3 regions of the Kitasatospora sp. NPDC057015 genome follow, and region 2 is predicted to be linked to each of the others. Evidence: riboswitches for the same ligand, from Rfam matches in the RefSeq annotation. Region 2 holds a riboswitch; each other region holds the start of a gene.
What was found. A riboswitch is a leader RNA that binds a small molecule or an ion and turns the genes downstream of it on or off. The one in region 2 is predicted to bind cyclic di-AMP.
Positions count from the first base shown of each region.

Region 1: another riboswitch for cyclic di-AMP. It lies ahead of ACFTWP_RS36340 (NlpC/P60 family protein); the one in region 2 lies ahead of ACFTWP_RS17490 (peptidoglycan DD-metalloendopeptidase family protein).
Region 3: another riboswitch for cyclic di-AMP. It lies ahead of ACFTWP_RS35385 (transglycosylase family protein); the one in region 2 lies ahead of ACFTWP_RS17490 (peptidoglycan DD-metalloendopeptidase family protein).

Region 1 is NZ_JBHUSG010000060.1:19,303-29,664, forward strand. Features, by position in the region: gene ACFTWP_RS36320 (rhomboid family intramembrane serine protease) at 1-720, opposite strand, end outside; gene ACFTWP_RS36325 (hypothetical protein) at 928-1,185, shown strand; gene ACFTWP_RS36330 (NYN domain-containing protein) at 1,435-3,051, shown strand; gene ACFTWP_RS36335 (NlpC/P60 family protein) at 3,372-4,406, shown strand; cyclic di-AMP (ydaO/yuaA leader) riboswitch at 4,933-5,097, shown strand; gene ACFTWP_RS36340 (NlpC/P60 family protein) at 5,108-6,229, shown strand; gene ACFTWP_RS36345 (NlpC/P60 family protein) at 6,477-7,541, shown strand; gene ACFTWP_RS36350 (hypothetical protein) at 7,814-8,845, shown strand; gene ACFTWP_RS36355 (glycosyltransferase 87 family protein) at 8,904-10,244, opposite strand.
Region 2 is NZ_JBHUSG010000016.1:19,473-29,834, reverse strand. Features, by position in the region: gene ACFTWP_RS17515 (alanine racemase) at 1-299, opposite strand, end outside; gene ACFTWP_RS17510 (sugar kinase) at 449-1,576, shown strand; gene ACFTWP_RS17505 (IclR family transcriptional regulator) at 1,573-2,325, shown strand; gene ACFTWP_RS17500 (RidA family protein) at 2,475-2,882, shown strand; gene ACFTWP_RS17495 (DHA2 family efflux MFS transporter permease subunit) at 3,044-5,089, shown strand; gene ACFTWP_RS17490 (peptidoglycan DD-metalloendopeptidase family protein) at 5,218-6,261, opposite strand; cyclic di-AMP (ydaO/yuaA leader) riboswitch at 6,265-6,417, opposite strand; gene ACFTWP_RS17485 (MFS transporter) at 6,748-8,277, shown strand; gene purB (adenylosuccinate lyase) at 8,296-9,735, opposite strand; gene ACFTWP_RS17475 (MarR family winged helix-turn-helix transcriptional regulator) at 9,896-10,348, opposite strand.
Region 3 is NZ_JBHUSG010000056.1:33,941-44,302, reverse strand. Features, by position in the region: gene ACFTWP_RS35400 (MazG family protein) at 1-609, shown strand, start outside; gene ACFTWP_RS35395 (SDR family NAD(P)-dependent oxidoreductase) at 705-1,142, opposite strand; gene ACFTWP_RS35390 (cytochrome P450) at 1,290-2,543, shown strand; cyclic di-AMP (ydaO/yuaA leader) riboswitch at 2,773-2,945, shown strand; gene ACFTWP_RS35385 (transglycosylase family protein) at 2,949-3,893, shown strand; gene eno (phosphopyruvate hydratase) at 4,134-5,420, shown strand; gene ACFTWP_RS35375 (septum formation initiator family protein) at 5,613-6,098, shown strand; gene ACFTWP_RS35370 (DUF501 domain-containing protein) at 6,088-6,753, shown strand; gene ACFTWP_RS35365 (exopolyphosphatase) at 6,750-7,694, shown strand; gene ACFTWP_RS35360 (NAD(P)/FAD-dependent oxidoreductase) at 8,142-9,509, shown strand; gene ACFTWP_RS35355 (ABC transporter permease) at 9,878-10,362, opposite strand, start outside.

The DNA of each region.
Region 1 (10,362 bases), on a different contig from region 2:
GTACGCGACGCTCGTCCAGCCCGGCGGCCGCTCGGTGCCCGCGAACCCGGCCGAGCGCACCGACCACCACTGCAGCGCGAACCAGAGACCGAGCACCAGCCAGGCCGGGAAGCGCAGCGGCAGGAAGAGGAGCAGCGGCACCAGCGTGGTCACCCTGGCCTTCGGGTACAGCCGCAGGTAGCCGCCGAGGACGCCCGCGATCGCCCCCGACGCGCCGACCAGCACCCGGGTCGAGTCGGCCGAGTGCACCTCCGCGATCGCGTAGCCGTACGTCGCCAGGGCGCCGACCGTCAGGTAGAAGAGGACGAAGCGGGCCCGCCCGAGCCGTTCCTCCACGCCGGCGCCGAAGACGTAGAGGAAGAGCATGTTGCCCACCAGGTGCAGCCAGCTCGCGTGCACGAACAGCGAACTGAGCACCGAGAGCACCGGGGACTTGCCCGGGGTGGGCGCGAGCACGCAGGACTCGGGCTGGACGATCCGCCCGGCCTCCAGCGGGCGGTGTTCCAGCAGTTCGGCCGGGATCACCCCCCACCGCTGCTCGTAGCGCTGCTCGGCGCAGACCCGGGCCTGGCCGGAGCCGTACAGCGGGTTCAGACCGGCTGCCGGGCCGAGCAGGAACACCAGCGTGTTGAGGGCGATCAGGGCGTACGTGACCACGGGGACGGGGACGGCCGGGCGCCCGTCCCGCGCGCCGGTGGGGTCGAGGACCGGGATCGCCATGAGGGTGAGCATTCCTCGGCCGTGCGGCGGCGACACCGGCCCGTACTGCGTGTGGGTGACCGCGGAGCATGATCCGGACCGGTGGCGGGTGCGCAGGCCCCAGGCAATAGGCTGGGGGGCGGGCATTCCCCGCCTCCCGCCGCCGACGCCGGGCTCCGGGGGGAGCGCCTCCCGCCCAGACCAGGGAACCGCCGAGAGGACCCCCCGATGACCGTCCCCGCCCTGACCGCAGAGACCCGCTGGCGCTGCACGCTGTGCGGCAACCTGACCCGCTTCGACGTGACCCGGACCGCGAGGGTGGTCGAGTACCTGCACTTCGACCTGGCGGGCGAGTCCAAGGTCGAGGAGACCGAGGTGCTGGCCGAGACCGTCGAGTCGGTGCGCTGCCGCTGGTGCAACGCGGTCGACCAGGTCGAGCTGGTGGACCGTCCGGGCGCCGAGGCCGAGGCCGCCGAGCAGGCCTGAGGCAGCGGCCGGTCGGCCCGCCCGCGGCCCCGGCACCCTGCCCGGGCCCCGCCGGCGCCCCGGGGCCGCCCCCGCCGCCCCGCCCTGGGCCCGCGCCGGGGGGCCCCCCCGGCGGCCCCGCCCCCGGCCCGGGCCCGGCGGGGGGCCCGACCGGCGCCCGCCCGCCCGGAGTGTGGCGTGGCGCGGTGCGGGGCACCGTACAGGGACAATTGCAGAGAGCGGTGAGTTTCAGGGCAGCGGCAGTGGGCCGTGAGCACCCCGCAGAACAGGATCGGAGCCGAGGACGTGGTGGACGCAGCGAGGGAGCCCGCCGGACCGCAGGGGCAGCCGCCCGCTGTGGACGCGCGGCCCCCGGACGCGGTCGAGGGCGTCCCGGCCGGCACCGAGGACGCGGACGGGGGCGCCCCGGCGGGCACGGGCACGGTAGACGGCTCGGCGGACGCGGACCCGGGCGCGATCGACGACGCGGGCACCGGCGAGCGGGACGACGCCGCCCAGGCGCACGCCCACGTCCACGCGGACGCCACTGACGGGGACGGCGCCGGCGAGCGCGCGGGCGAGCAACTGGACCGCCCGCTGCCGGAGGGCGTGCGCCGCCGGGTGGTCGGCATCGCCGCCGACGCGCTGGGCGGCCTGCCGATCGCCGACCTCCCGCTGTCGCTGCGCCAGTACGCCAAGTTCACCCCGGCCCGGCGGGCCAAGTACGCCGCCACCGCGCTGGCCGCGGCGCTGGAGTCCGAGCCCGCGTTCCGGGTGCGGATAGCGGACCGGCTGCGTCTGGGGCAGCCCGACCTGGTCAGGGCGCTGGAGGCCGGCAACGTGCCCGGCGCCGCCGACCCGATGGACGTCGCCACCGCCGCGTACCTGCTGCGCCCGCCCGGCTGGGCCCGGCTGGTCGCCCAGGCGGGGGAGCTCGCCGAGCGGGCCGGCGCGGAGGACGCGGCCGCCGAGTCGGCGAGGCTGGCCGAGAAGCTGCAGGCGGAGCTGGCCGAGCTGCGGGCCTCCGCGCGGACGGACCTGGAGCGCCAGCGCGCCGAGTCGGAGAGCGTGCGCCGGGAGGCGGAGTCGCTGCGCAAGAAGGTGCGTTCGCTGGAGAGCGACACCCGCAGGGCGCAGGCCGAGACCCGCAAGCTCGCCGCCGAGCTGGACGCGCTGCGCACCGCCTCCGGCGCCGAGCGCAGCGCCGCCGAGGGCGAGACCCGCCGGCTGCGGCACCGGATCTCCGAACTGGAGACCGCGGTGGAGCAGGGCAGGCGATCGGCCCGCGAGGGCCGCAGCGTGGAGGACATGCGACTGCGGCTGCTGCTGGACACCGTCCTGCAGTCGGCGCAGGGGCTGCAGCGGGAGCTGGCCCTGCCGGTGGCCCGGATCCACCCGGCCGACCTGGTGGAGGCGGTGGAGCCGGCCTCGGCCTCGCCGCACGACGTGGCCCGGCGGGCCCTGTCGGAGGACGATCCCGCGCTGCTGGACCAGCTGCTGGCGATCCCGCAGGTCCACCTGGTGGTGGACGGCTACAACGTGACCAAGACCGGTTACCCCGCACTTCCGCTGGAGCAGCAGCGGATCAGGCTGCTCGGCGGGTTGGCGATGCTGGCCCAGCGCACCCAGGCGGAGGTCACCTGCGTCTTCGACGGCCAGGACCTCGACGTCCCGGTGATGATGGCGCCGCCGCGCGGGGTCCGGGTGCGGTTCAGCCGGACGGGGGAGACGGCGGACGAGCTGATCCGGCGCCTGGTGCGGGCGGAGCCGCAGGGGCGGCCGGTGGTGGTGGTCTCCACCGACCGGGAGGTCGCGGACGGCGTGCGCAACGCGGGCGCGCGCCCGGTGGGCTCGGTGCTGCTGCTCAACCGGCTGGCCCGGGCCTGACCCGGGTGCTCTCCCGGCGGTCGTGCAGGTGGGCGGGCGGGTCCGCGGGCGGTCGGGACGGAGGGGCCGGGCGCCGGGGGCGGGGGATCGGCCGGGGGTCGGGGCGGCGGCTTCGGGGTGCTGCTTGACAGCTGTTCAGGGGCTCGGGAGGGTGTCGGGTGGCGCGGGTGTGTGGATCAGGTGAATTCCCGGCCCTGGCCTCGGGTTGGCGGCCCTGCGGGAGTGGCGGAAAGGCCTGATGTTCACTAGGGTCTGGCGTCAAACCTATTTTCCGGATACTCACTCGTCCGGGTGAGCCCGCAGGAAGAAGGAGCCGGTCCTTGGCCTCCCACCGCCGTCCGAAGCAGCCGAGCCGCGCACGGGTGACCGTGCTCACCGCTGCCGCAGCGACCGCGGTCGCCCTCTCCGCCCAGATGAGCGCGCACGCCGCGCCCACCACGCCCTCCAAGAAGGAGGACGTGAAGGCGCAGATCGACAAGCTCAACGAGGAGCAGGAGCAGGCCGCCGAGCGCTACAACGGCGCCAAGGAGCGGTCCGACCAGCTGCGCAAGCAGGCGGACCAGATCCAGGACCAGGTGGCCCGGGGTCAGGACCAGATGACCCACCTTCAGGCCGGTCTGGCCGAGGTGGCCGGCGAGCAGTACCGCACCGGCGGCATCGACCCCTCCGTGCAGCTGATGCTCGCCTCGGACCCGTCCGGGTACCTGGAGAAGGCGTCCAGCGTCGAGCAGGCCACCACGAGCCAGGCGACCGCGCTGAAGGGCCTCCAGGACCAGCAGCGCCGGCTCGACCAGCAGAAGATCGAGGCCGCGGCGATCCTCTCCTCGCTCGACGAGACCACCCGGGACCTGAACCAGGCCAAGGCCGACGTCAACAAGAAGCTGCAGGAGGCGAACGCGCTGCTGAACACGCTCAGCGCCGCCGACCGCGCCTCGGTGGTCCGGGGCGACGGCCGTGCCTCGCGCGACTCGGAGCGGGTGGACCTCACGGCGCTGCCGCAGGCCGCCGGCTACGCGGGCGTGGCGGTGGCGAAGGCGATGAGCAAGCAGGGCGCCCCCTACGTCTGGGGCGCCACCGGGCCGAGCTCCTTCGACTGCTCCGGCCTGATGGTGTGGGCGTACGGCCAGGCCGGCGTGACGCTGCCGCGCACCTCGCAGTCCCAGGGCAACGTCGGCGTGCGGGTGCCCTCGCTGGCCGAGGCGCAGCCGGGCGACCTGGTCGTCTACGGCAGCGACCGGCACCACGTCGGGATGTACATCGGCAACGGGCTCGTCGTGCACGCCCCGCACACCGGTGACGTGGTGAAGGTGATGAAGGCCGACGCGATGCCGATCAACACCATCCGCCGGGTCTGACGCACCGGGAGGGCCGGCCGGCCGGATCGCGGGCCGGCCGGTGGATCGCGGGCCGGGCGGGAGTCGAGCGCCCGGCCGGGCGACCGGGTGCCGACCGCCGGAGCCGGCCTCCGCGCCGGAGCCACGAGGCGGTCGGTGCGGGTGGTGCCGAGGAGGCGCGAGTGAACCGCAGGATGGGTGACAACAACCCCATTTCGGACATTTCCTGACTGTTCGCCACCTCCGACATGCCCGGGCGTCACGGGATCCCGCTGTGATCTGGGACACACGCCGTGGAGGCGCTCCGCGACCATCTGGTGAAAAACCATCAGCCCTCGGTGGGCGACTGGTCACATCCGGTCATATTCCCCGGACAACTTGCGCCGGGTTCCAACTTTTTTCCTACAACGATTTGAACGGATCACGGTTTCGTTACTAGGGTCGTGACTCGAACCACCGCACAGTCGATCACCCAAGCCTGGGTGGCGGCGGTGGTTACCGCCGAGTCCGAGAAGCAGCCGGGCAGTCAACTGCCCACGGGGAAGCCCCTCCGGGGGTGCTGTCGATCGGAGCCGGGGAACCACGTTCCTCGGGGTGAATCGGCGCCAGGTCGGCCGGTCGTCGTGAGACGGCGAGCCGGTGAGGCGTCGTAGGGCATCTCTTCCAGCCCGAACCCGTCAGCTCACCCGGTAGGCGGACGTAGGAAGAAGGAGTCCGCCTTCGTGGCGTCCCATCGTCGTCCCAAGCCAGCCAGTCGCGCCCGCGTCTCGATCATGACCGCGGCCGCTGCGGCCGCCGTGGCCCTGTCCGCCCAGGGCGGTGCCCACGCCGACCCGGTGCAGACCAAGGACCAGGTCAAGGAGCAGGTCGACCAGCTGAACGAAGAGGCCGAGGTCGCCACCGAGGCCTACAACGGTGCTCAGGCCAAGCAGCAGGAGCTGCAGAAGCAGGTCGGCGAGATCCAGGACCGCGTGGCCCGCCAGCAGTCCCAGGTGATCGACCTCCAGGGCGGCCTCGCCGAGATCGCGGCGGAGCAGTACCGCAACGGCGGGATCTCCCCGACCGTCCAGCTGATGCTCTCCACCAGCCCGGACAACTTCCTGAGCCAGGCCGGTTCGATCAACCAGGCCGGCGACTCGCAGAGCAACGCGCTCAAGGAGCTCCAGGCCCAGCAGCGCAAGCTGGACCAGGACAAGTCCGAGGCGCAGGGCAAGCTCACCGAGCTGGACAGCACCACCCAGCAGCTCAAGGCCAGCAAGGACGAGGTCCAGGCCAAGCTCGCGAAGGCGCAGCAGCTGCTCAACACGCTGACCGAGCAGGAGCGCGAGGCGCTGAAGGCCGCCGAGGCCAAGGCCGCCGCGGACGCCAAGGCGAAGGCCGACGCCGCCAAGGCGCAGACCGAGCGCGCCTCCCGCGACACCTCCCGCAGCCCGCTCAGCGGCGACAGCTCGACCGCCGCGGCCACCCCGCCGCCCGCGAGCGTCCCGGCCAGCGGCCGGGCCGCGGCCGCGATCGCCGCCGCCGAGAGCAAGCTCGGTGCCCCGTACAAGTACGGCGCCACCGGCCCGAGCTCCTTCGACTGCTCGGGCTTCACCGGCTGGGCCTACGCCCAGGCGAACGTGTCGCTGCCGCGCACCTCGCAGGCGCAGGCCTCGGCCGGCACCCGGATCGGCACCAACATCGCCAACGCGCAGCCCGGCGACCTCATCATCTACTACGGCGGCATGACCCACGTGGGTCTGTACGTCGGCGGCGGCCAGATCATCCACGCCCCGCACACGGGTGCGAACGTCCGCTACGAGTCCGCCACCGTGATGCCGATCTCGGCCATCGTGCGCATCTGACGCGGCCCGCCGCGCGGTTCGCTCCGGCTCCCTCCGCAGGCCCGGCCCCCGGTTCGTCCGGGGTGCCGGGCCTGCGGCGTTCCCGCGTTCCGTGCGGGTGTCCGATTAGGAGTCAAATATTCGGGTTGAGAGGGGTTTGGACTCGGTCGGGCGGACTCGCTAACGTCTGCCCCCGGACCTCCGCTCGGACGGCCGCCCACCCCCGGGCGGCGGCGGTGGCCGCGCCGCAGGATTGGAGCCGCGCCGCATGGCGATGCACCGCCGTCACCCACTGCCAGGAGTGCACGCGCTGGTCCGCGCGCTGGTGCTCACCGCCGCCGCCGGCACGGCGCTGGGCGTGACGGCCGGCGGCAGCGCACTGGCCAGCCCCGGCACCCCTGACGGACCGCCGGACCGCCAGGACGTCAAGGCGCAGGTCGACCAGCTCTACGACGAGGCCGAGCAGGCCTCGGAGAAGTACAACGCCGCCCTGGAGCACCAGCGCAGGCTGCTGGGGGAGACCGGCGCGCTCCAGCAGCAGGTGGCGCTCGGCCAGGACGAGCTCAACCGGCTGCACGCCGAGCTCGCCACCGTGGCCGGCGCCCAGTACCGGGCGGGCGGGATCGCGCCCACCGCCCAGCTGATGCTCGCCGCCGACCCGGAGGGCTACCTGTCCCGGGTCAGCAACCTCGACCAGGTCGCCGAGCGGCAGAACGAGACCCTGCACGAGGTGGCCGAACGGCAGCGCCGGCTGGACCAGCGCCGCAGCGAGGCCGGCGCCAAGCTCACCGAGCTGGAGGAGTCCCGCCGGGCGCTGGCCGACAGCAAGGAGCAGATCCAGCAGCGCCTGACCAGGGCGCAGCGCCTGCTGAACAGCCTCGGCGTGACCGGACGGGCCCGGCTGGCCGCCCAGGACGCCCGGGACGCCGAGCAGCGGGCCACCCGCGGCACCGACCGGCTGGACCTCGGGACGGCCCCCGCCGCCTCGGACCGGGCCGCGGCCGCACTGGCCGCCGCCGTCACCCGGATCGGCTCCCCGTACGTGTACGGGGCGAGCGGCCCGGGCGCCTTCGACTGTTCGGGTCTGATGTACTGGAGCTGGCGGCAGGCCGGAGTGACCCTGCCGCGGACCTCGCAGGGTCAGGCGCACGCGGGATCGCGGGTGGCGCTGGCCGACGCACGACCGGGAGACCTGGTGATCTTCTACGGCGACAGGCACCACGTCGGCATGTACGCCGGCGGCGGCGTCGTCGTGCACGCCCCCTACCCCGGCGCCCGGGTCCGCTACGAGAGCGTCAACGCGATGCCCGTCTCCGAGGTGGTGCGGCTCTGAGGCATCCCCGTCCGGCGAACGCGGACGAATCCGGCGACCTGCCCCGCCGCTCCACCGGGGCCGGTCGCCGCGGGCTGTCCCGGCGCGGTGCGCTGCTGCTCGCCGCCGGCGGCCTGGCCCAGCTCTCGCTGCCGCTCGCCACCGCGGCCCGCCCGGCCGCCCGGCCGGCCCTCGGCGCCGCCGAACTGGCGGCCCTGCTCTCCGCCCGCGCCGACGCGCTGCGCACCCGGGACCGGGCGGCGGCCGCCGCCGGCAGCACGCTCGCCGGCCGGGTGCAGGTGTCGGAGCTCCTCACCCGGACCGCCGCCGTCCCGCTGGCCGGGCTGGCCTACCGGACCACCTCGGCCCCCGAGCCGGCGCCGGACGGCCGGATCCGGGTCGGGGCCGAGCTGGCGGTGCGGATCGGGGGCCACGACGACTACCCGGTGCTGTTCTCCCGGCGGCTGGAGCTGGCCCCGGAGGACGGCGGTTGGCGCGTCGCCGGCGAGGAGCCGGACGGCGGCGCGGTGCCGCTCTGGGACCTGGGCGTGGTGCAGGCCGTCGCCGGCGCCCACTGCCTGGTGCTCGCCACCGGTGGCGGCGCCACCGACGCCGCGGCGCTGGCCGCCGAGGCCGACCGGGCGGTGCCGGCCGTCAGCGCGGTCTGGGGCGGGGACTGGGCGGGCCGGCTGCTGCTGGAGCTGCCGGCCGGGCAGCAGCAGTTCGCCCGACTGCTGGACGTCCCGCCGGCCGACTGGGCGGACATGGCGGCGGTCACCACCGCCGCCGCGGGCGCCCCCTCGCACACCCCCGCCGACCGGGTGCTGGTCAACCCGGAGGCGTACGCCAGGCTGAGCGAGCTCGGGCGGCGGGTCGTCGTCACCCACGAGGCGACGCACGTCGCCACCCGCGCGGACACCCGGCCCTGGACCCCGCTCTGGCTGTCGGAGGGCGCCGCCGACTGGACGGGCTACCGGGGGACGGGCCGCACCGCCCGGCAGATCGCCCCCGAACTCGCCCGGGAGGTGGCCGCCGGGCGGCTGCCGACCGCGCTGCCCGCCGACACGGACTTCACGGCGGGGGCCGCCGGCATCGCCCGGGCCTACGAGCTCGCCTGGCTGGCCTGCGACCTGATCGCCCGCAGTCACGGCCCGCAGCGGCTGGTCGGCCTCTACCGGGCGGTGGCCGCGGCCGGGCCGGGCACGGACCGCGACGCGCAGCTCGACCGGGTGCTGCGGGCGGAGCTGGGCACCGGGCTCGGCGAGTTCACCGCGCGGTGGACCGCCGAGATGCGCGCCCTGTTCGCCGCGGACGCCGGCGGCTGAGGCCGCCACCCGGCACCCGCCACCCGGCGCCGGGGGAGCAGGGGGCAGGGGTGGGCGCTCAGCGCTCCGCGCCGGCGGTCGGCCGGTCGATGCCGTCCAGCAGGTCCTGCTCGTAGGCGATGCCCGGACGCACCGGGTAGGCGGGGTTGGCGGGCAGCTCCAGCGGGGCCGCGAGCACCACCGTGGGCTCCAGGGCCGGAGCACGGCTGGCGCGCCACAGGCGGACGCAGGAGAGCACGGTGGCGACGAGCAGCAGCAGGTTGCGCAGGGTCAGCACGACCACGCCCCAGGTGTGGCTGGCGACCACCTGGCCGAACAGCAGGGGGAACTCCAGCTGCGTCAGCGGGGCGGCCAGCAGGACCAGCAGCGCCACCGGCCGCTGGCTGGTCGCCCGGACGCTCAGGCAGACCGCCGCCACGCCGACCAGCCAGACCATGTACTGCGGGCTGATCACCCGGCTCGTCACGGTGAAGACCAGCAGCGCGGCGAGCGCGGCGTCGTACGTGGTGGCGGCGGTGCGGCGCTTGGCGGTCAGCCGCCAGAACAGCAGCCAGGCGAAGCCGACCAGGGTGCCGGCCACCATCACCTTGGAGATGACGTCCACCCACGGCCCGAGCATCTCGGTCGAGCCGTAGTTCATCTTCACCTGGCCGTTCCAGGTGCCGGCCATCCGGGCGAAGTGCAGCGGCATCGCGCCGAGCGACTCCACCTCGATGCCGCGGTCCTTCTGGAACTTCAGGAACTCGAAGGCGCCGTTCATCCCGGCGGCCAGCAGGAAGCCCAGACTGCCCGCGGTCGCCGCGGCGGAGGTCCAGGAGCGGCGGGTGCGGCGGCCGCCGGGGGTGCCGATCAGGGCCAGCAGCGGCCAGACCTTGATGATCCCGCCCAGGCCCAGCAGCAGGCCGCCGATCGCCGGGCGCCGCAGGATGGCCAGCAGCCCGGCCACGGCCAGCGCGGTGACCATGATGTCGTACCGGTTGTAGAGCATCGGCCCGATCAGCGGCACCCCGGCGACCCAGAGCCAGGCCCCGCTGTAGCTGCGGCCCGGGCGCAGGCCCGCGCGCATCAGCAGGCCCATCGTCAGGGCGTCCACCACGACGCAGAGCACCCAGAAGGACACCAGGTACGACCAGGGCAGCAGGCCGGGGAGCAGGATCACCACGGCCGCGCCGGGAGGGTACTGCCAGGTGACGTCGTCCAGCGGGAAGGTCCCGGTCTGCAGGACGCCGTACCAGCCGTGGTAGATCACCGAGACGTCCGCGGTGATGTCCCCACCGGGCTTCAGCACGCCGGTGACCATCAGCAGCAGCAGCACCCTGGTGGCCAGCCACGCCACGCCGAGCGCCCACATCGCCCCACCGGCCGGCCGGGGAGCCCGGGAGGCCGGTGGCGCGGGCACCGGGGCTGCTGCGGGTGCTGTGGACGCGGCCTCGGCGCCGTCGGCGCTGCCTGATCTGCCGGGCGTACCGGCCGGGGCCAACTCCACTGCGCTCCCTCGTTCGTCTCGCGTTCGTCTC
Region 2 (10,362 bases):
TGCCAGAGGGCGGGGGCCATGGTGGTCTTCCCGTGCGGGGCGAGCCCGACTCCGGCGTCGGCGCACCAGGCGGCCATGGTCGTGAGGTTGTGGTCGAGGGCGCCGGCGTCGAGGGTGAGCAGCGGGGTGCCGAGGTCGGCGAGGGTGGGGCCGGTGGCCAGGTACTCGCGGACGGTCAGGCCCCAGGATGCCGGCGGCAGCGCCTTGAACCTCCAGTCGAGGGTCTCCTCGGCGAGGGCCGTGACCTCGGCGGTGTCGATGCCGCGTCCGGTGCTGCTGCTTGCGTACGTCTGGGTCACCCTGTGCCTCCGGTTGTTCCTCGGGCTCTCCGCGGAGCCGCGAGGTTGCAACATGTGCAACGACTATTGCATATGTTGATGTGACGGTTCTAGCATCGGCGCGGAACACAGGTCAACGGTCGACCGCACGACACGAGGGAGCGCACCAGATGGCAGGTCAGGACGCCGCGGCCACCGTGGACCCGGAGGCCGCGGGCCTCCCGGAGGCGGTGTGCCTGGGGGAGTCGATGGCCGTGCTGCTGCCCGAACGACCGGGCCCGCTGGACACCGTCGACGGCTTCCGGGTCGCACTCGGCGGCGCCGAGTCCAACGTGGCCGGCGCCCTCGCGGGGCTCGGCGTGCGCAGCGGCTGGATCAGCCGGGTCGGCGACGACGGCTTCGGCCGGCGCCTGCGCGCCGGAGTGGCCGCGCGCGGCGTGGACGTCTCGGCCGTCACGGTCGACCCCGCCCGCCCGACCGGCCTCTACCTCAAGGAGGTGGGCGGCTCCAGCGGCCGGCCCCACGACCTGGGCAGCGGGCGCAGCCGGCTGCACTACTACCGGGCGGGCTCGGCCGCCGCCGCCCTCTCCCCCGCGCTGCTGGACGAGCCGGCCGCGGCCCGGCTGCTGGCCGGCGCCCGGCTGCTGCACCTGTCCGGCATCACCCCCGCGCTCTCCGACAGCTGCCTGGCCCTGGTCCGGACGCTGCTCGCCCGCCCCCGCCCGGTCGGCGGCCGCGACCTCCTGGTCAGCTTCGACCTGAACTGGCGCCCCGCCCTGTGGCACGGCCGCGACCCGGCCGTGCTGCCCGCCCTGATGGACGCCGCCGACCTGCTGCTGCTCGGCGCCGACGAGGCCGAGGCCGTGCTGGGCACCGGCGACCCGCAGGCGCTCCGGGCCCGCTTCCCCTCCCCCGCCACCGTCGTGGTCAAGGACGCCGACCGGCTGGTCACCGCCCTCGACCGGGACGGCACCGTGGCCGCCGAGCCCGCGCTGCGGGTCGAGGTGGTCGAGGCCACCGGCGCCGGCGACGCGTTCGCCGCCGGCTACCTGGCCGGCACCCTGCGCGGCCTGGACCAGCGCCGCCGCCTGCGGCTGGGCCACCTCAGCGCCGCCTGCGCCCTCACCGCGCCCGGCGACCAGGGCGAGCTGCCCCCGCCCGCGGTGGTGGCGGCCCTGCTGGACGCCCCGAGCGGGGACTGGGCCGCGACCCGGGTGTCGGCGGATGGCATCGTGTCCCCGGTACTTCCCGCGTTCCTGTCCCGGCAGGTCGCGTCCCCCGTGGTTGGAGCGAGATGAGCCAGACCGTCACCCGTGCCCTGCGCCTGCTCACCGAGCTCGGCGAGGGTGAGCGCTCGCTCGACCAGCTGGCCGAGCTCCTCGGCGTGCACAAGACCACCGCGCTGCGCCTGCTGCAGAGCCTGGAGGAGGAGCGGTTCGTCTACCGCGACGCCGCCTACCGCTACCACCTCGGCGCCGGCCTCTTCGCGCTCTCCAGCCTGGCGCTGGAGCAGCGCGGGGTCCGCCGGGCGGCCGCCCCGCACCTGGCGGCGCTGAACTCGGCGACCGGCCAGACGGTCCACCTGGCCGCGTACGAGGGCGGCGAGGTGGTCTACATCGACAAGTACGACTCCCGGCACCCGGTGCGGATGTACTCGCGGATCGGCCTGCGCGCCGCGCTGCACTGCGCGGCCGTCGCCAAGGTGCTGCTCGCCGACCTGCCGGTGCCGGAGCGGCGGCGGGTGGTGGCGGGCATCGAGTTCACCCCGTACACCGCGAACACGCTGACCACGCCCGAGGCGCTGCTGGCCGAGCTGGACACGGTGGCGGCCCGCGGCTGGGCGCAGGACCACGCCGAGCACGAGTCCTTCATCAACTGCGTCGCGGCGCCCGTCCGGGACGCCACCGGCCGGGTGGTCGCCGCCGCCTCGATCTCGGTGCCCGACGTGGTGCTCCCGTACGAGCGGGTGCTGGAGCTGCTGCCCCAGCTGCTGGCCACCGCCCGGGCCGTCTCCGCGGACTGCGGACTGCCGCCGGGCGGCGCCTGACCCCGCACCCCGGCGGGCCCTGGCCACCCCGCCGGCCCCGAACCGCGCCGGGCCCGAACCCCGCCGGCCACGAACAGACAGCACGACCGGGCGACCGACCGGCCGCCTCCCCACCAGCCCACGACCGGAAGAAGAGCGAGCACCCCACGATGAGCGAGAAGACCGAGATCCGCACCGACGGCGCCCCGGCTCCGGCCTGGATGTTCTCCCAGGGCGTCCGCAAGGGCCCGATCCTGCAGGTCTCCGGCCAGGGCCCGCAGGACCCGGCCACCGCCGAGTACCTCTACCCCGGTGACGTGAAGGCGCAGACCCGGCGGACGCTGGAGAACGTCAAGGCGATCGTCGAGGCCGGCGGCGCCACCATCGAGGACGTGGTGATGTTCCGCGTCTACCTCACCAAGCGCTCGGACTTCGCCCTGATGAACGAGGTCTACGCGGCCTTCATCAACGAGAACGTCCCGCCCGGCGGCGTGAAGCCGTGCCGGACCACGATCTTCTGCGAGCTGCCGCAGGAGCCGATGCTGGTGGAGATCGACGCCCAGGCCGTCATCGGCTGAGTGTCCGGGGAGAGCGCCGGTGCCCGGCGGCCGGAGGTGGACCCCCGGGCGCCGGCGACGCCGGGCGGCGCCCGGGACCACCCGGACGGCCGCTGCGGTGGCGGGCCCGGCCCGCCGCGCCAAAGCTGGGTGGACCTGCTCCCCGCCCAGGAGGCCCGGCCATGTCCGACACGACCGTGACCGAGGCCGCCCCGGCACCGCCCACCCCGCCGTCCCTGAGCCGCCGCCAGACCAACGTCGTCTTCGTGACCATCGTGCTCGGCATGCTGATGGCGGCCCTCGACCAGACCATCGTCTCCACCGCGCTGCCCACCATCGTGGCGGACCTCGGCGGCGGCGGGCACATGGCCTGGGTGGTGACGGCCTACCTGCTGGCCGAGACGGTCTCCACCGTGCTGGTCGGCAAGTTCGGCGACCTGTTCGGCCGCAAGGTGGTCTTCCAGGTGAGCGCGGTGGTCTTCATCGCCGGCTCGGTGATCTCCGGCGCGGCGAACGGCATGGCGGTGCTGATCGTCGGCCGGGCCGTGCAGGGTTTCGGCGGCGGCGGGCTGATGGTGACCGCGATGGCCCTGATCGCCGACGTCATCCCGCTGCGCGAGCGCGGCAAGTACCAGGGCGCGCTGGGCGCGGTCTTCGGGGTCACCACGGTGGTGGGCCCCACCCTGGGCGGCCTGTTCACCGACCACGCGTCCTGGCGCTGGTGCTTCTACGTCAACATCCCGATCGCCGCCGTGATGATCGTGATGGCCGCACGGACCATCCCCTCGGTCCGGGCGGCCGTCCGGCCGGTCATCGACTACCTCGGCATCGTGCTGATCGCGCTCGGTGCCAGCGGACTGGTGCTCGGACTGGAGTGGGGCGGCAACGAGTACGCCTGGAACTCGGCGGTGATCATCGGGCTGTTCACCGCCTCGGTGCTGCTGCTGGTCGCCTTCGTGCTGGTGGAACTGCGGGCCCCGGAGCCGATGCTGCCGATGCACCTGTTCCGCAACTCGGTCTTCACGGTCTGCTCGATCCTCAGCTTCATCGTCGGCTTCGCGATGCTCGGCGCGATGACCTACCTGCCCACCTACCTGCAGTTCGTGGACGGCGTCTCGGCGACCGGCTCCGGGGTGCGCACGCTGCCGATGGTGGCCGGTCTGCTCGGCATGTCGATGCTCTCGGGCGTGGTGGTCAGCCGCACCGGCCGCTACCGGATCTTCCCGATCCTGGGCACCGCCGTGATGGCGCTCGGCCTGTTCCTGATGTCGACGATGGGCCCCTCCACCGGCGTCTGGCTGGAGTCCCTGTACATGTTCGTCCTGGGGCTCGGCATCGGCCTGGCCATGCAGGTGCTGACCATCGCCGTGCAGAACACCGTCCCGTACCACGAACTCGGCACCGCGACCTCGGGCGTCACGTTCTTCCGCACCCTCGGCAGTTCCTTCGGCACCGCGGTGTTCGGCACCCTGTTCACCAACCAGCTGGGGCCCAACCTGGAGGCGGCCTTCGCGCAGTCCCCCGGTGTGCCGCCGGCGGCGGTGCAGAGCCCGCAGGCGCTGCGGGAGCTGCCCCCGGAGCAGGCCGCGCCGTTCATCACCGCGTACGCCGACACCATCAACTACGTCTTCCAGTGGGTGGTGCCGGTCGCCCTGGTGGGTTTCGTGGTGGCCTGGTTCCTCAAGGAGGTGCCGCTGCGCGACAGTGCCCGGGCCGGGGCCTCCGACATGGGCGAGGCCTTCGGCGCGCCCGACAGCGCCGACGCCGACAAGCAGTTGGAGCGCGCCCTCGCCAACGTGCTGCGCAAGGCCAAGGGCCGCCCGGAGATCGGGCGCATGCTGCTGGCCGACTCCGGCAGCGAGGTCAGCCCGGACCAGGCCTGGATGCTCGGTCAGATCTACTGGCGCACCCGCCTCCAGGGCGGTGCGACCCTCCCGGCGATCGCCGCGGCGCACCACATGCCCGAGGAGGTGGTCCGGCCCGCCGCCGAGCGGACCCTGGGCGCGGGCCTGGCCGAGACCGCCGACGGGGTGCTGCGCCTCACCCCGGACGGCAGCCGGGAGGTGGAGCGGCTCGCCGAGGCCTGGCGGCGCTGGATCGACCGGCACCTCGACGACTGGGACGTCCATGATCCCGCCGACCGCGCCCGGCTGGACCGCGCGGTGGAGTCCATCGCGACCCGGCTGTACGAGGACGACCAGGTGCACCGGGAAAGCGTTCCGGCCTGACATCCCGACATTTCCCGTGCGGGGGGGGAACGCGAACTGGCCGGGCCCGCAGCGATGAGCGTTCGCTGCCGGCCCGGCCGGTGTTCACCTACCGCGACGCATCAGGTCGCGAGGAGTCGTACCCGGTGTCAGATGCTGACGCCGTGCGCGCGGAGGTAGGCGATCGGGTCGATGTCCGAGCCGTACTCCGAGCCGGTGCGGACCTCGAAGTGCAGGTGCGGGCCGGTCACGTTGCCGGTCGCGCCGGACAGGCCGATCTGCTGACCGACGGTCACGGTCTGGCCGACCTTGACGCCGATCGAGGACAGGTGCGCGTACTGGGCGTACTTGCCGTCGGCGAGCTTGATCTCGACCTCGTTGCCGTAGGCGCCGCCGGGGCCGGCCTTGACCACGGTGCCGGCCGCGATGGCCTTCAGCGGGGTGCCGGTCGCGGCGACGAAGTCGGCGCCGGTGTGGTGGCCGCTGGACCACATGGAGCCGGCCACGCCGTAGGCGGTGCCGAGGCGGGCGCCGGCGATCGGCGCGGTGTAGCCGGAGGTGCTGGCGGCCGCGGCCGGGGCCGGGGTGGCCGCGGGCTTCGGCGCCTGGGTGGCGGCCGGCTTCGGCGCGGGGGTCTGCACCGGCTTGGCGGCCTGGGTGGGCTTCGGGGCCTCGGCGGCCTTCGGCGCCTGGGTCGCCTTCGGGGCCGGGGTGGCCTTCTTCGCCGGGGCGGAGTCGGAGGAGGTCTTCGGGGCCGGGGCGGCGGCCGGGGCCTGGGCGGCCGCCTTGCCGACGACCAGCTGCTGGCCCGGGTAGATCAGGTTCGGGTTGGCGCCGACGACCTGACGGTTGGTCTCGTACAGCGCGTGCCACCCGCCGTCGACGTTCTTCGCGGCGGCGATCTTCGACAGGGTGTCACCGCCGACCACCTTGTAGGTCACGTCGGCGGCGGCGGCCGGCGCGGCGGCCGGGGCGGTCTCGGCGGCGGCCTTGTCGGCCACGGCGACGGCGTCGGCGCTGGTGGCACCGGTCCAGGTGGCGGACTGCGACTTGTGGGCCGGGACCTCGTGCGCCGAGGCGCTGACGGCGGTCACCAGCGGAAGGGCGAGAACCGCGCCGGTCACACCGGTGGCGATGCCGATCCGGGCGAGACGGGGCAGACGGTTACGACGGTGCTTTGCCTGTGCGGGCATGGGGTATTTCCTCTCCGACGCCTGCGAGGTGAGCTGTCGGGTTCGGGCTGGAGTTGCCCGGCCGCAAGCGCGGCTTCACCCCAAGCCGTCCCGGATGCACCGGGCCGGCGACTTACCTGTGGGTCCCCCACTCCTGCCGTACAGAGTTCGTTCGAAGCCTCCGGGCAGCGGCAGGACTAGGCGTTCCACCCGGTGGGCCCACCCGGACATTGGCCGGGCGGTCGCTGAAGCAAAGCCCATCGGCCCGGGTTAATCAATGTCGATCACATTCACCCCCGGAATTTCACGGAAATCCCAGGGAATTCCGTGACTCTCCGAATGATCGGCTGTGCAGTACGTGCACAATCCAATCGCGCTGAGCAACCGGCCGACCGCCCTGCGCTCACTTTCTCGGCCCTGCGTCCATCACCCGCCACGCTCAGCCACCACCCGAACGCGTGGCCGGTGAGCCTTGTCACGTCGGCCTCCCGGGCGCAGGATCGAGCCGTGGAAAGCGATGACGCGGGCAGCCTGAGGATCGGTACTCCGCGGGGGCGCTGGGTGGTGCTCGCCACCGTCCTCGGCTCCAGCATGGCGATGCTGGACGGCACCGTCGTCAACGTCGCGCTGCCCCGGATCGGCGCCGACCTCGACGCCTCGCTGGCCGCCCTCCAGTGGACGCTGAACGCCTACCTGCTCACCCTCGCCGGGCTGATCCTGCTCGGCGGCGCCCTCGGCGACCGGTACGGCCGGCGGCGGGTCTTCCTGATCGGCGTCTGCTGGTTCGCCGTCGCCTCCGCACTCTGCGCGGCCGCCCCCACCATCGGGGTGCTGGTCGCCGCCCGGGCCCTGCAGGGCGTCGGCGGCGCCCTGCTGACGCCGGGCTCGCTGGCGATGCTGCAGGCCACCTTCCGGCCGGACGACCGGTCAGCCGCGGTGGGGCTCTGGTCGGGTTTCGGCGGGGTCGCGGCGGCGGTCGGCCCCTTCCTCGGCGGCTGGCTGGTGGACGGCCCGGGCTGGCGGTGGATCTTCCTGCTGAACGTCCCGCTGGCCGCCGTGGTGCTGGGCGTCTCCCTCCGGCACGTGCCGGAGAGCCGGGACGAGAGCGCCACCGGGGACTTCGACGTCGCCGGCGCCGTACTCGCCGCCCTCGCCCTGGGCGGGGTCACCTACGCGCTGACCGCCGCCGGCGAGGGGCTCTCCCCCGCGGTCTGGCTGTCCGGCGCGGCCGGCCTGCTGCTGGGGGCGGTGTTCGTGGCCGTCGAGCGCCGGCGGGCGGCGCCGATGCTGCCGCTGGAGCTGTTCTCCTCCCGCCTGTTCACCGCGGTGAACGGGGTCACGCTCTGCGTGTACGCGGCGTTCAGCGGGGTGTTCTTCCTGCTGGTCGTCCAGCTCCAGACCGTCTCCGGCTTCACCCCGCTGACCTCCGGCCTCGCCCTGCTGCCGATCACCGTGCTGATGCTGGCGCTGTCCGCCCGGGCCGGGCGGCTCGGCAAGCGGATCGGCCCCCGGCTGCCGCTCTTCCTCGGGCCGCTGATCTGCGCGGCGGGCGTCCTGCTGATGCTGCGGATCGGCCCCGGCGCGTCCTACTGGACGGACGTGCTGCCGGCCACCACGGTGATGGGGTGCGGGATGACCCTGCTGGTCGCGCCGCTGACCGCCACCGTGCTGGCGGCGGTGGAGGTGCGCCGGGCCGGGATCGCCAGCGGCGTCAACAACGCCGCCGCGCGGGCGGCCGGCCTGCTGGCGGTGGCGGCGCTGCCCGCCCTCGCCGGGCTCAGCGGCGACGCCTACCGGGTGCCGTCCTCGGTGGACGCCGCGTTCCGCACCGCGATGCTGATCTGCGCGGGGCTGCTCGTGACCGGCGGCCTGCTGGCGCTGGCCACCGTCCGCGGGAACGTGCTGGCGCCCGACCGGCCGGTGGCCGAGCCGGACTGCGAGTGGACCTGCGGCGCGACCGGGCCGCCGATCGACCCCGGGCACGAGCGGCCCGTGAAACGCCAGGGCCCCGCCACCGGAACGGCGACGGGGCCCTGAGAGCCGACTGACGGAACGTCAGAGGATGTCACCCGGGGCGTACTTGGCCGCCTCCGGGTGGGCCTCGGCGACGGCCTCGATCCGCCGGACGACCTCGGCGACCTGCGCCCCGGCCGCACCGGTGAAGGAGAGCCGGTCCGCGAGCAGCGCGTCCAGCGCGGCCCGGTCGAGCGGCATCCGCTCGTCGGCGGCCAGGCGGTCCAGCAGCTCGTTCTCACGGGCGCCGGCGCGCATCGCCAGCGCGGAGGCGACGGCGTGCTCCTTGATGATCTCGTGCCCGGTCTCCCGGCCGACCCCGGCCCGCACCGCGCCCATCAGCACCTTGGTGGTGGCGAGGAACGGCAGGTAGCGGTCCAGCTCGGCCTCGATCACGGCCGGGAAGGCGCCGAACTCGTCGAGGACGGTCAGGAAGGTCTCCAGCAGGCCGTCGAAGGCGAAGAAGGCGTCCGGCAGCGCGACCCGGCGCACCACCGAGCAGGAGACGTCGCCCTCGTTCCACTGGTCGCCGCCGAGCTCGGCGGTCATCGAGGCGTAGCCGCGCAGGATGACGGCCAGGCCGTTGACGCGCTCGCAGGAGCGGGTGTTCATCTTGTGCGGCATCGCGGAGGAGCCGACCTGGCCCTCCTTGAAGCCCTCGGTGACCAGCTCGTGGCCGGCCATCAGACGGATGGTCTTCGCCAGGCTGGACGGCGCGGCGGAGAGCTGGACGAGGGCGGAGAGCACCTCGAAGTCCAGCGAGCGGGGGTAGACCTGGCCGACGCTGGTCAGCACGTTCTCGAAGCCGAGGTGGCCGGCGACGCGCTGCTCCAGCTCGGCCAGCCTGGCGGTGCCCTCGCTGCCGCCTCCGAGCAGGTCGAGCATGTCCTGGGCGGTGCCGACCGGGCCCTTGATCCCGCGCAGCGGGTAGCGGGCGATCAGCTCCTCCAGGCGGTTGAACGCCACCAGCAGCTCGTCCGCCACGGTGGCGAAGCGCTTGCCGAGGGTGGTCGCCTGGGCCGCGACGTTGTGCGAGCGGCCGGCCATGACCAGCTCGGCGTGCTGGGCGGACAGCCGGCCCAGGCGCACCAGCACGGCCACCGTACGGTCGCGGACGTGCTGCAGGGACTGGTGGATCTGGAGCTGCTCGACGTTCTCGGTGAGGTCCCGAGAGGTCATGCCCTTGTGGATCTGCTCGTGGCCGGCGAGGTCGCTGAACTCCTCGATCCGGGCCTTCACGTCGTGTCGGGTGACGCGCTCACGCGCGGCGATGGATTCGAGGTCGACCTGGTCGACGACCCGCTCGTAGTCGGCGACGGCGGTGGCGGGCACCTCGACACCGAGGTCCTGCTGGGCCTTCAGGACGGCGAGCCACAGGTGGCGCTCGAGGACCACCTTGTGCTCGGGGGACCACAGCTGGGCCAGGGTCGCCGAGGCGTACCGGGAGGCCAGGACATTGGGGATCTGGGGCTTCGCGCTCACGCTTCGCAAGCCTAACAGCCGAGGTCAGCCGGACCGTCGGCGGACCGCCCCGCGCGCCCGCGGCCCGGTCCGGCAGGGCGGCCGGGTGCGCGCGGGCAGGCAGGCGGGGCAGTCAGTCAGGCGGGCGGGCAGGCGGGCAGGCCGGGACGGGTGGGAGGGCTCAGGCCGTCGGGCGGCCGGTGAGGACGGGCAGCACCTGGTGGCAGATCGAGTACAGCGCCACCCGCTGCTCCTCGGTCATGGCGTCGAAGGCCTGGTGGGTCCTGGCCATCTCGGCGCGGATCAGCGCCAGGATCTCCCGGCCCTGCTCGGTGACCACCACGATCTTCACCCGCCGGTCGCCCTCGGCCGCCGCCCGGTGGGCCAGCCCGAGGGACTCCAGCCGGTCCACGATCCCGGTCACGTTCGAGGCGTCACAGCCCAGCCGTCCGGCCAGCGCCCGCATCGGCACCGGCTCGTGCACCGCGCCGAGGGCCTTGGCCTGGGAGGAGGAGAGACCGTGCCGGGCCGCCGCGGCCGCGAAGTCCTGGAAGTACGCGGCGCCGACGGCGGCCAGCGCCTCCATCAGCTCGCCGGTGGTCGGTGCGGCAGTCGCCGTCGGTGTCGAACCCATGACGCCAGCGTACG
Region 3 (10,362 bases), on a different contig from region 2:
CTGCGCTCGCCCGGCGGCTGCCCCTGGGACGCCGAGCAGACCCACGCCTCGCTGGTGAAGTACCTGGTGGAGGAGGCCTTCGAGCTGGTCGAGGCGATCGAGGAGGGCGACCGGGAGACGCTGCGCGAGGAGCTGGGGGACGTCCTGTTGCAGGTGTTCTTCCACTCCCGGATCGCCGAGGAGCACCCGGAGGACCCGTTCTCGATCGACGACGTGGCGGGCGACATCGTCGAGAAGCTGATGTACCGCCACCCGCACGTGTTCGGCGACGTCGAGGCGGAGGGGACGGCCGCGGTCGAGGCGAACTGGGAGCAGTTGAAGGCGGCCGAGAAGCAACGCGAGTCGGTCCTGGACGGGGTCCCGGCCGGGCTCCCGGCGCTGGCGTACGCGGCGAAGCTGGTCTCCCGGGTGCGCCGGGCGGGCTTCACCGCCGTGCCGGACGCCCCGTACGAGCTGCCCTCGGAGCTGACGGCCCGCTCGGTGGGGCTGCTGCTGCTCGCGGTGGCCCAGCGGGCGCACGACGAGGGCGTGGACGTGGACGCCGCGCTCCGGGCGAGCGCGCGGGACTACCGCCGCGAGGTCCGGGCGGCGGAGGGTCTGGCGGACTGACCGGCCCGGCCGGGCACGGGGGCGCGCCGGACGGCGTGCCCGCGGTCGGCGGCGCGCAGCCGGGTACGGGGGCGCGGAGCGGTGGGCGCGGGCGCTCAGCCGCGCTCGGCGGTCGTCGCGGAGAGGGCGACGTCCTCGACGGGCCTGCGCTGCGCCGGGACGACCTCGCTGATCGCCTCGCCGACCAGGGCGAGCAGCTCGGCGAGCCGGTCGAGGTGGTCGGGGAGGTCGGCCAGCGAGACGATCCGCTCGCCGTCGGGCCCGGCGACGCAGAACAGGTCGATCGGGCCGAGGTGCTTCTCCGCGGTGTCGACCAGGGCGGCCACGTCGCTGGGCCGGTGGATGTCGCCGCACACCCCGACCACCGGGCAGCCCGGGCGGTCGAGGACGGCGGCGAGGTCCTCCGCCTTGTTGGGGTGCTGGTCCGCGATGAGCACCCCGGCGGCGCCGGCGGCCGTGAACCGGCGGGCCAGGTCGGCGCCCGAACCGCCGTCCAGTACCGCGATGACCACCACTGCCCCGGCTACCCGCATGGGTGCGCTCCTCCCTGTGGGCGACACCGCACCGGCGCCCACCAAAGACATGTCGGAGGATCCTAGGCACGTCACGACCCTCCGCAACAGGGATTACCCATCAGGTGACCAGACTCACGCCCGTCGGCCACCGGATACCGTCAGGACATGCCGGATCAGCCGAACCCCACCCAGCCTCCCCTCTTCACGTGGGAGTTCGCCGCCGACCCCTACCCCGCGTACGCGTGGCTGCGCGAGCACGCCCCCGTCCACCGCACCACGCTGCCGAGCGGGGTGGACGCCTGGCTGGTCACGCGGTACGCGGACGCCCGGCAGGCGCTGGCCGACGGCCGGCTCTCCAAGAACCCGGCCCACCACAGCGAGCAGGCGCACCGCACCGGGCGGGTCGGCATCCCCGGTGAGCGCAGCGCCGACCTGATGACCCACCTGCTGAACATCGACCCGCCGGACCACACCCGGCTGCGGCGGCTGGTCTCCAAGGCGTTCACGCCGCGCCGGGTGGCGGAGTTCGAGCCGCGGGTGCAGCAGCTGACCGACCGGCTGATCGACTCCTTCGCCGAGCGCGGCTCGGCCGACCTGATCCACGAGTTCGCCTTCCCGCTCCCCATCTACGCGATCTGCGACCTGCTGGGCGTCCCGCCGGAGGACCAGGACGACTTCCGGGACTGGGCGGGCATGATGATCCGGCACGGCGGGGGACCGCGCGGCGGGGTGGCCCGCGCGGTGAAGAGGATGCGCTCGTACCTGCTGGAGCTGATCCACCGCAAGCGGGCGGACCTCGGGGACGACCTGATCTCCGGGCTGATCCGGGCCAGTGACCACGGGGAGCACCTCACCGAGAACGAGGCCGCGGCGATGGCCTTCATCCTGCTCTTCGCCGGGTTCGAGACGACGGTCAACCTGATCGGGAACGGCGTGTACGCGCTGCTGCGCCACCCCGAGCAGCGGGCCCTGCTGCAGGAATCGGTGGCGGCGGGGGAGAGCGGGCTCCTCGGTACGGCGGTGGAGGAACTGCTCCGCTACGACGGTCCGGTGGAGCTGGCCACCTGGCGCTTCGCGACCCGGCCGCTGACCATCGGCGGGGTGGACATCCCGGTGGGCGATCCGGTGCTGGTGGTGCTGGCGGCGGCGGACCGCGACCCGGCGCGGTTCGCGGACGAGAACACCCTGGACATCGCTCGCAAGGACAATCCGCACCTCGGTTTCGGCCACGGAATCCACTACTGCATCGGTGCCCCGCTGGCCCGGCTGGAGGGACAGGCGGCCCTGGCCACCCTGCTCACCCGTCTGCCTGACCTGCGACTTGCGGCGGAACCGGGGGAACTGCGGTGGCGTGGTGGTCTGATCATGCGTGGACTTCGTGAACTCCCGGTCGAATTCACCCCCGAAAAGGCACCCTGACCGGCCCGTGCGAGGCTGACGGCGTGTCGGACAGACTCGCTCACAGGCGGTCAGAAGGCGCATCAATCCGGACATATGGGCGTGGTTTGTGGACGATCGGCCGACTGTCGTAATTTCCGTGTGATGTCGGCGATATGAGCTTGTGATTGATGTGAGGATCTGTCTACTCTCCCTGGAGTTCGCAGCTGCGAACCCCGTGCGCGGTACGCCGAGTCCTGCCCGCCGCGCGTCCGGGAAACCGACCAGACCCTTGGGCAGGGGCGGGGGACCCAGGATTTTCTGCCGTTCCCCACGGCTTGGGGTGAAGCCGCATCAGGCGGAAGAAGCTTTCCGCCTGGCGCGGCCGGGCCACCTCCCGGTCCGAACCCGACAGCTCACCTCGCAGGCGTGCGGAGAGGGACACCCATGCTGTTCGTTGGTAACGGACGTCACCGTCGTCGTACCCAGGCCGAGAAGGCGATCGCCGTGGCCGGCGTCGCCGGCGTCGGTCTCGCGATGCCGCTTCTCGCCGCCACCGGCGCCCACGCCGCCCCCATGTCCACCTGGGAGAAGGTCGCCCAGTGCGAGAGCGGGGGCAACTGGAGCATCAACACGGGCAACGGCTACTACGGCGGACTGCAGTTCAGCCAGAGCACCTGGAAGGCCTTCGGCGGCGACCAGTACGCCCCGCAGGCGCACCGGGCCAGCAAGGGCCAGCAGATCGCGGTGGCCGAGAAGGTCCTCGCCTCGCAGGGCCCCGGGGCCTGGCCGGTCTGCTCCGTCAAGGCCGGCCTGAGCAAGGGCGGCCCCTCGGCCCAGGTCGACACCGCGGCCACCTCCGCGGACTCGCAGACCGACCGGAGCCTGCCGGAGGCCTCCCGGTCACAGACCCGGCAGGACCGGAGCACGCAGTCGAACACGGCGCCTTCGGGCGCGGCGCAGTCCAAGTCGACCCAGTCCAAGGCGGCGAAGACGACGACGGGTCAGGGTCGCAGCTCCGACCGCGACCCGGAGTTCTCCGGCCACACCGGCTGGGACGCCGCCAACAAGGTCTTCTGGTACCAGGTCGACGGCGACTGGCACTGGACCAGCCACCAGAACGTCTTCGACCGGCACACGACCAACGAGGCCGCCGCCGAGGTCCCGGCCGCCCCGGCCCCCGCCGCCGCCCCGGCCGCGGTCACACCGGCCGCCGCGCCGGGCACCGGCCGCGACTACACCGTCCAGCCCGGCGACACGCTCGGCGCCATCGCCGGCGCCCAGGGCGTGGCCGGAGGCTGGAACGCGCTGTACGACGGCAACCGCGCCGTCGTCGGCACCGACCCGGACCTCATCCTGCCGGGCCAGGTCCTGGACCTCGGCCGGGCCTGAGACGGGAGGGCCGTACCGGACCGGTACGGCCCTTATCTCCCCTTTTATCGGTCTCTGGGTGCATCACGTGGGGCATCCAGGTGAACTACCGGTGGGTAGCCGGGCCACACGCTGAGACGGGACCTAGGTCAACGTGGCCGGGCGAGCCCGTGCGGTTAGGCTCTGGTCGTAACGACTCCGCAATCGTCCGCAGGACTCCACAACGGTCCGCGGATACCTGCTTCCGCTAGGAGATGCCTCGTGCCGTCCATTGATGTCGTCGTAGCCCGTGAGATTCTCGACTCGCGTGGCAACCCCACGGTCGAGGTCGAGGTCGGCCTCGACGACGGCAGCACCGGCCGTGCCGCTGTCCCGTCCGGCGCCTCCACCGGTGCCTTCGAGGCGCTCGAGCTGCGCGACGGCGACAAGAACCGCTACTTCGGCAAGGGCGTGGAGAAGGCCGTCCTGGCCGTCATCGAGCAGATCGGCCCGGAGCTGGTCGGCTACGACGCCACCGAGCAGCGCCTGATCGACCAGGCCATGCTCGACCTGGACGCCACCCCGGACAAGTCCTCGCTCGGCGCCAACGCCATCCTCGGCGTCTCGCTCGCCGTGGCGCACGCCGCCTCCGAGGCCTCGGACCTGCCGCTGTTCCGCTACCTCGGCGGCCCCAACGCGCACGTCCTGCCCGTCCCGATGATGAACATCCTCAACGGCGGCTCGCACGCGGACTCCAACGTCGACATCCAGGAGTTCATGATCGCTCCGATCGGCGCGGAGTCCTTCTCCGAGGCCGTCCGCTGGGGCGTCGAGGTCTACCACACGCTCAAGGGCGTGCTGAAGGAGCGCGGCCTCTCCACCGGTCTGGGCGACGAGGGCGGCTTCGCCCCGAACCTGGACAGCAACCGCGAGGCGCTCGACCTCATCGTCGAGGCCATCAAGAAGGCCGGCTACGTGCCCGGCAAGGACGTCGCGCTGGCGCTCGACGTCGCCGCCTCCGAGTTCCACAAGGACGGCGCCTACCAGTTCGAGGGCAAGGGCCTCTCCTCGGCCGAGCTCATCGACTACTACGCCGACCTGGTCGCCTCGTACCCGCTGGTCTCCATCGAGGACCCGCTGGACGAGCAGGACTGGGACGGCTGGAAGGCCATGACCGTCAAGCTCGGCGACAAGGTGCAGCTGGTCGGCGACGACCTGTTCGTCACCAACCCCGTCCGCCTGGCCAAGGGCATCGAGACCGGCACCGCCAACGCGCTGCTGGTGAAGGTCAACCAGATCGGCTCGCTCACCGAGACCCTGGACGCCGTCGAGCTGGCCCAGCGCAACGGCTACCGCTGCATGATGTCGCACCGCTCCGGCGAGACCGAGGACGTCACCATCGCCGACCTCGCCGTCGCCACCAACTGCGGCCAGATCAAGACCGGCGCCCCGGCCCGCTCCGAGCGCGTCGCCAAGTACAACCAGCTGCTGCGCATCGAGGAGATCCTCGACGACGCCGCCGAGTACGCGGGCCGCGGCGCGTTCCCGCGCTACAAGTACGAGGGCTGACCCCGCCGCGAGGGCGGACGCCCTCGCTCGTGGGGCCCGACGACCCTCGGGCGCACGGCCGGGACCTCCGGGAACGGGGGTCCGGAGCCGTCGAGTCCGCGGGCTGACACACGGCCGCTGCACCGGTGCCCCGGCTCTCACCCCGTAGGGTGGGGGCCGGGGCACCGGCACGACCAGGAGGGGTAACGGGAGATGGCAGGCTGGAGGATTCCTGGCTTCGCGGCGCGTCCGCGGTTCACGAGCCGGGCGACCGTCCTCGTCCTGGTGCTCTGCTCCCTGGTGGCGATCCTCGCCTACCCCACCCGCCAGTTCATCTCCCAGCGCTCGGAGATCTCCGCCCAGCGCGCCAAGGCCGAACACGCCCGGCAGCAGGTCGAACAGCTCCGCCGGGAGAAGGCCCGCTGGCAGGACCCGGAGTTCGTCAAGGCGCAGGCCCGGGCCCGGCTGCACTACGCGATGCCGGGGGAGACCCCGTTCATCTCGGTGGACCCGGCCGCGGCCGGAACCACCGCCCCCTCCGCGGCCGGTGCCGGCGCCGCCGGCCCGGTGAAGGCCGCCAAGCCCTGGTACGCGAGCGTCTGGGACTCCGTCGACGCCGCCGACGCCGACCCGGCCGCCCTGGCCCCGCCCGCCCCCGCCCCTGCCCCCGCTAGAGACAGCTCTCCCCATGACCACTGAGAACACCCCCTCCGCCCCCGACGCCACCCCCGGTGCCACCGTCGCGGACTCCGACGTCGCGGCGATCGCCGCCCAGCTCGGCCGGGTCCCGCGCGGTCTGCGCGGTGTCGCCCACCGCTGCCCGTGCGGCAATCCCGACGTCGTCGAGACCGCCCCCCGGCTCGCGGACGGCACGCCGTTCCCGACCCTCTACTACCTGACCTGCCCCAAGGCCGCCTCGCTGATCGGCACCCTGGAGGCCGACGGCGTGATGAAGGATCAGACGGCCCGGCTCGCCGAGGACCCGGAGCTCGCCGCCGCCTACCAGAAGGCGCACGAGGACTACATCGCGCGCCGTGACGCGATCGAGGTGCTGGAGGGCTTCCCGAGCGCCGGCGGCATGCCGGACCGGGTGAAGTGCCTCCACGTGCTGGTCGGCCACTCGCTGGCGGCCGGCCCGGGCGTCAACCCGCTCGGCGACGAGGCGATCGGGATGCTGGAGGACTGGTGGGCCAAGGGCCCGTGCGTCTCCGCCGCCGAGGTGGCCGAGAGCGCGGCCAGGGTCGCCGAGCAGCGGGCCACGGCCGAGGACCACGCGGCCGTGATCGCCGCCAAGGAGCAGCTGGCCGCAGAGCGCGCGGCGAAGAAGCGCGCGGCCGAGGAGGAGGGCGCATGAGCACCACCCGGGTGGCCGCGATCGACTGCGGGACCAACTCGATCCGGCTGCTGGTCGCCGACCTCGACCCGGAGACCGGCGAGATCACCGACCTGGACCGCCGGATGATCATCAACCGGCTCGGCCAGGGCGTCGACCGCACCGGCCGGCTCGCCCCCGAGGCCCTGGAACGGACCTTCGCGGCCTGCCGCGAGTACGCCGCGGTGATCGCCGAGCACGGGGTCGGCCCGGACCGGATCCGCTTCGTGGCGACCAGCGCCTCGCGGGACGCCGAGAACAGCGACGAGTACACCAGGGGCGTCCGGGAGATCCTGGGCGTGGCACCCGAGGTGGTGAGCGGGGACGAGGAGGCGCGGCTCTCCTTCGTCGGCGCGACCAAGGAGCTGACCGGCGGCCAGTTCCCGGCGCCCTACCTGGTCTTCGACCTCGGGGGCGGCTCCACCGAGTTCGTCCTGGGCGAGGACGACGTGCAGGCCGCCCGCTCGGTCGACATCGGCTGCGTCCGGCTGACCGAGCGGCACTTCGCCGGGGCCGAGCTGCCGACCCTGGGGCAGATCTCCGCCGCCAAGAAGCACATCAGGGGCGAGCTGGACAAGGCCGCCGAGGTCGTCCCGCTGACCGGCGCGGCGACCCTGGTCGGCCTGGCCGGCACGGTCACCACGGTGTCCGCGATCGCGCTGGAGCTGCCCGAGTACGACTCGGAGCGGATCCACCACTCGCGGATCTCGCGCGACCGGGTGGCGGAGATCGCCGGCCGGCTGCTGGCCTCCACCCACGCCGAGCGGGCGGCGATCCCGGCGATGCACCCGGGGCGGGTGGACGTGATCGCGGCCGGCGCGCTCGAACTGCTGGAGATCATGGGACGGACGGGCGCCGACGAGGTGGTCGTCAGCGAGCACGACATCCTGGACGGCATCGCCTGGAGCATCGCCCGGGCCTAGGCCCTGTCGTGCCCGCTCGCCCCCTGCGGGGCTTACGGATCCGGCCCCGGAGCGCCCGTTCGGCGCCCGGGGCCGCGCCGCGCCCGGGGCTCCGCGAGAAACTTCGTGAATTTCTTCACATGGCGATCCGGTCATTCGGTGCACTCAGGGGTCCGCTACGTCCGATATGTGGGACCGAAGGTCGTCCGTGGAGGCTGACCGCTGGTTCGCAGGTGGTCTCCTGCTCCGGCGGTGGAATCCCAATGCGGAGCCGGGAACCCAACTGCCACACGGATCGTTGCTGCTCACATGGGTTGATCGAACGATTGTGCTCACCGTCGACCCGTGCGACGGGTGAGCAGGAGCCCCCGCCCCGAGGAAGTGGCCGCGTAGTGTAGCACAGGGTGTCCAGCCCCCTGTGACGGGCCTCACGAAGGGCGCCTCGGACGGTGCTGGATACTTTCGGATATGAGCACCACGGAGCGTCCTCGCATCCTCATTGTCGGCGGTGGTTACGTCGGCCTGTATGCCGCGATGCGCATCCTCAAGAAGATGCGCTACGGGGAGGCGACCGTCACGGTCGTCGACCCGCGGTCGTACATGACGTACCTGCCCTTCCTCCCCGAGGCGGCCGGCGGCAACGTCGCGCCTCGCAACCTCGTCGCGCCGCTGCGCAGCGCCCTCAAGAACGCGGAGGTGCTCACCGGTCACGTGACCGGTGTGGACCACGCGCGCAAGGTCGCCACCATCGCGCCGCCGGCCGGCGGGTCCTACGAGCTGCCCTTCGACTACCTCGTCGTGGCCACCGGCTCGGTCTCCCGCACCTTCCCGATCCCCGGCCTGGCCGAGCACGGCATCGGCATGAAGACGGTCGAAGAGGCGATCAGCCTCCGCAACCACGTCATGGCGCAGCTGGACAAGGCCGAGTCCACCACGGACCCGGACGTCCGTCGCAAGGCCCTCACCTTCGTGGTCATCGGCGGCGGCTTCGCCGGCGTCGAGACCATCGCCGAGGTCGAGGACATGGCGCGGGACGCGGCGAAGATCTACAAGACCGTCAGCCGCGACGACATGCGCTTCATCCTGGTGGAGGCGGCCAACCGCATCCTCCCGGAGATGGGCCCGGACCTCGGTCTGTGGACCAAGGAGAAGCTCGAAGAGCGCAACATCGAGATCTACATCGAGACCTCGATGGACTCCTGCGTCGACCAGCACGTCGTGCTGAAGAACGGTGTCGAGGCCGACGCCTCCACCATCGTGTGGACGGCGGGCGTCAAGCCCAACCCGGTCCTGAACAACTTCGGCCTCCCGCTCGGCCCGCGCGGCCACGTGGACACCGCGCCGACGCTTCAGGTCCAGGGCTTCGACTACGTCTGGGCGGCCGGCGACAACGCCCAGGTGCCGGACCTCGCCGTCGGCGAGGGCGCCTGGTGCCCGCCGAACGCGCAGCACGCCGTCCGTCAGGCGATCGTCCTCGGCGACAACGTGATCTCGGGCATGCGGGGCTTCCCGCAGGCCGAGTACAAGCACAAGAACCTCGGTGCGGTGGCCGGTCTCGGCCTGCACAAGGGCGTGGCGATCCTCTTCGGCAAGTACAAGCTGAAGGGCCGTCCGGCCTGGTGGTTCCACCGCCTGTACCACGGCAGCCGGGTACCGACGATGAACCGCAAGGTCCGGGTCTTCACCGACTGGACGCTGGCCATGTTCCTCAAGCGGGAGACCGTCGGCCTCGCCGAGATGGAGAAGCCGTTCGAGGCCTTCCAGGAGGCGACCGCGCCGGCCCCCAAGCCGGTCGAGGCCAAGCCCGCCGAGAAGGAACTCGCCACCAGCAAGTAACGACCCGGCCCGGGCGTGGGAGCGCCCGGGTATGTGTCGGAGGCCCTCCGCCCGGCAATGTCGCCGGACCACGACCTCCGTGGTGCTCAGCCGGCCGTGCGACCGGGCGGAGTACAGCAGTAGCGAGAAGTAACGGAACGAGAAGGACCCCGCCGCCCCCTCCCTCGGGGGCACCGGCGGGGTCCTTCGCCTTTCCCGCGGCCGTGCCCGTGCCCGCGGCCGTGCCGCGTCGTGCCGTGCCGTGCCGTGCGCCGCGGTGCCGTGCCGTGCGCCGCGGTGCCGGGCCCGGCCTCGGGTACGACGCGAAGGACCCCGCCCTCCCCTTCCGGGGCGGACGAGGTCCTCGGCGGCGGGCCGCCCGGGCCGGCTCAGTCCGTCTTGATGCTCTCCAGGATGTCGAGCCTGGACGCCCGGCGGGCGGGCCAGATCGCGGCCACCAGGCCCACCAGGCCGGCCAGGGCCAGGAAGAGCGCCATCCGGTCGTACGGGACGACCGTGGTGATGCCGGCGATGCTGGACTTCATGGTGCCGTTGACCGCCCAGGCCACGAAGCAGCCGAGCAGGACACCCACCAGGGCGCCGAACACCGAGATCACCACGGACTCCAGCCGGACCATCCGCTTGATGCCGCCGCGGTCCAGGCCGATCGCCCGCAGCATCCCGATCTCGCGCTTGCGCTCGAACACCGACATGGCCAGCGTGTTGACGACACCGAGGATCGCGACGATCACGGACATCGCCAGCAGGCCGTACATCATGTTCAGCGCGAAGGTGATGATCTGGCTGAACTCGTCCCGGACGTCCTGCTTGGTCTTCACCTCGATGGCCGGGTTGGAGCCCGTCGCGTCCTTCA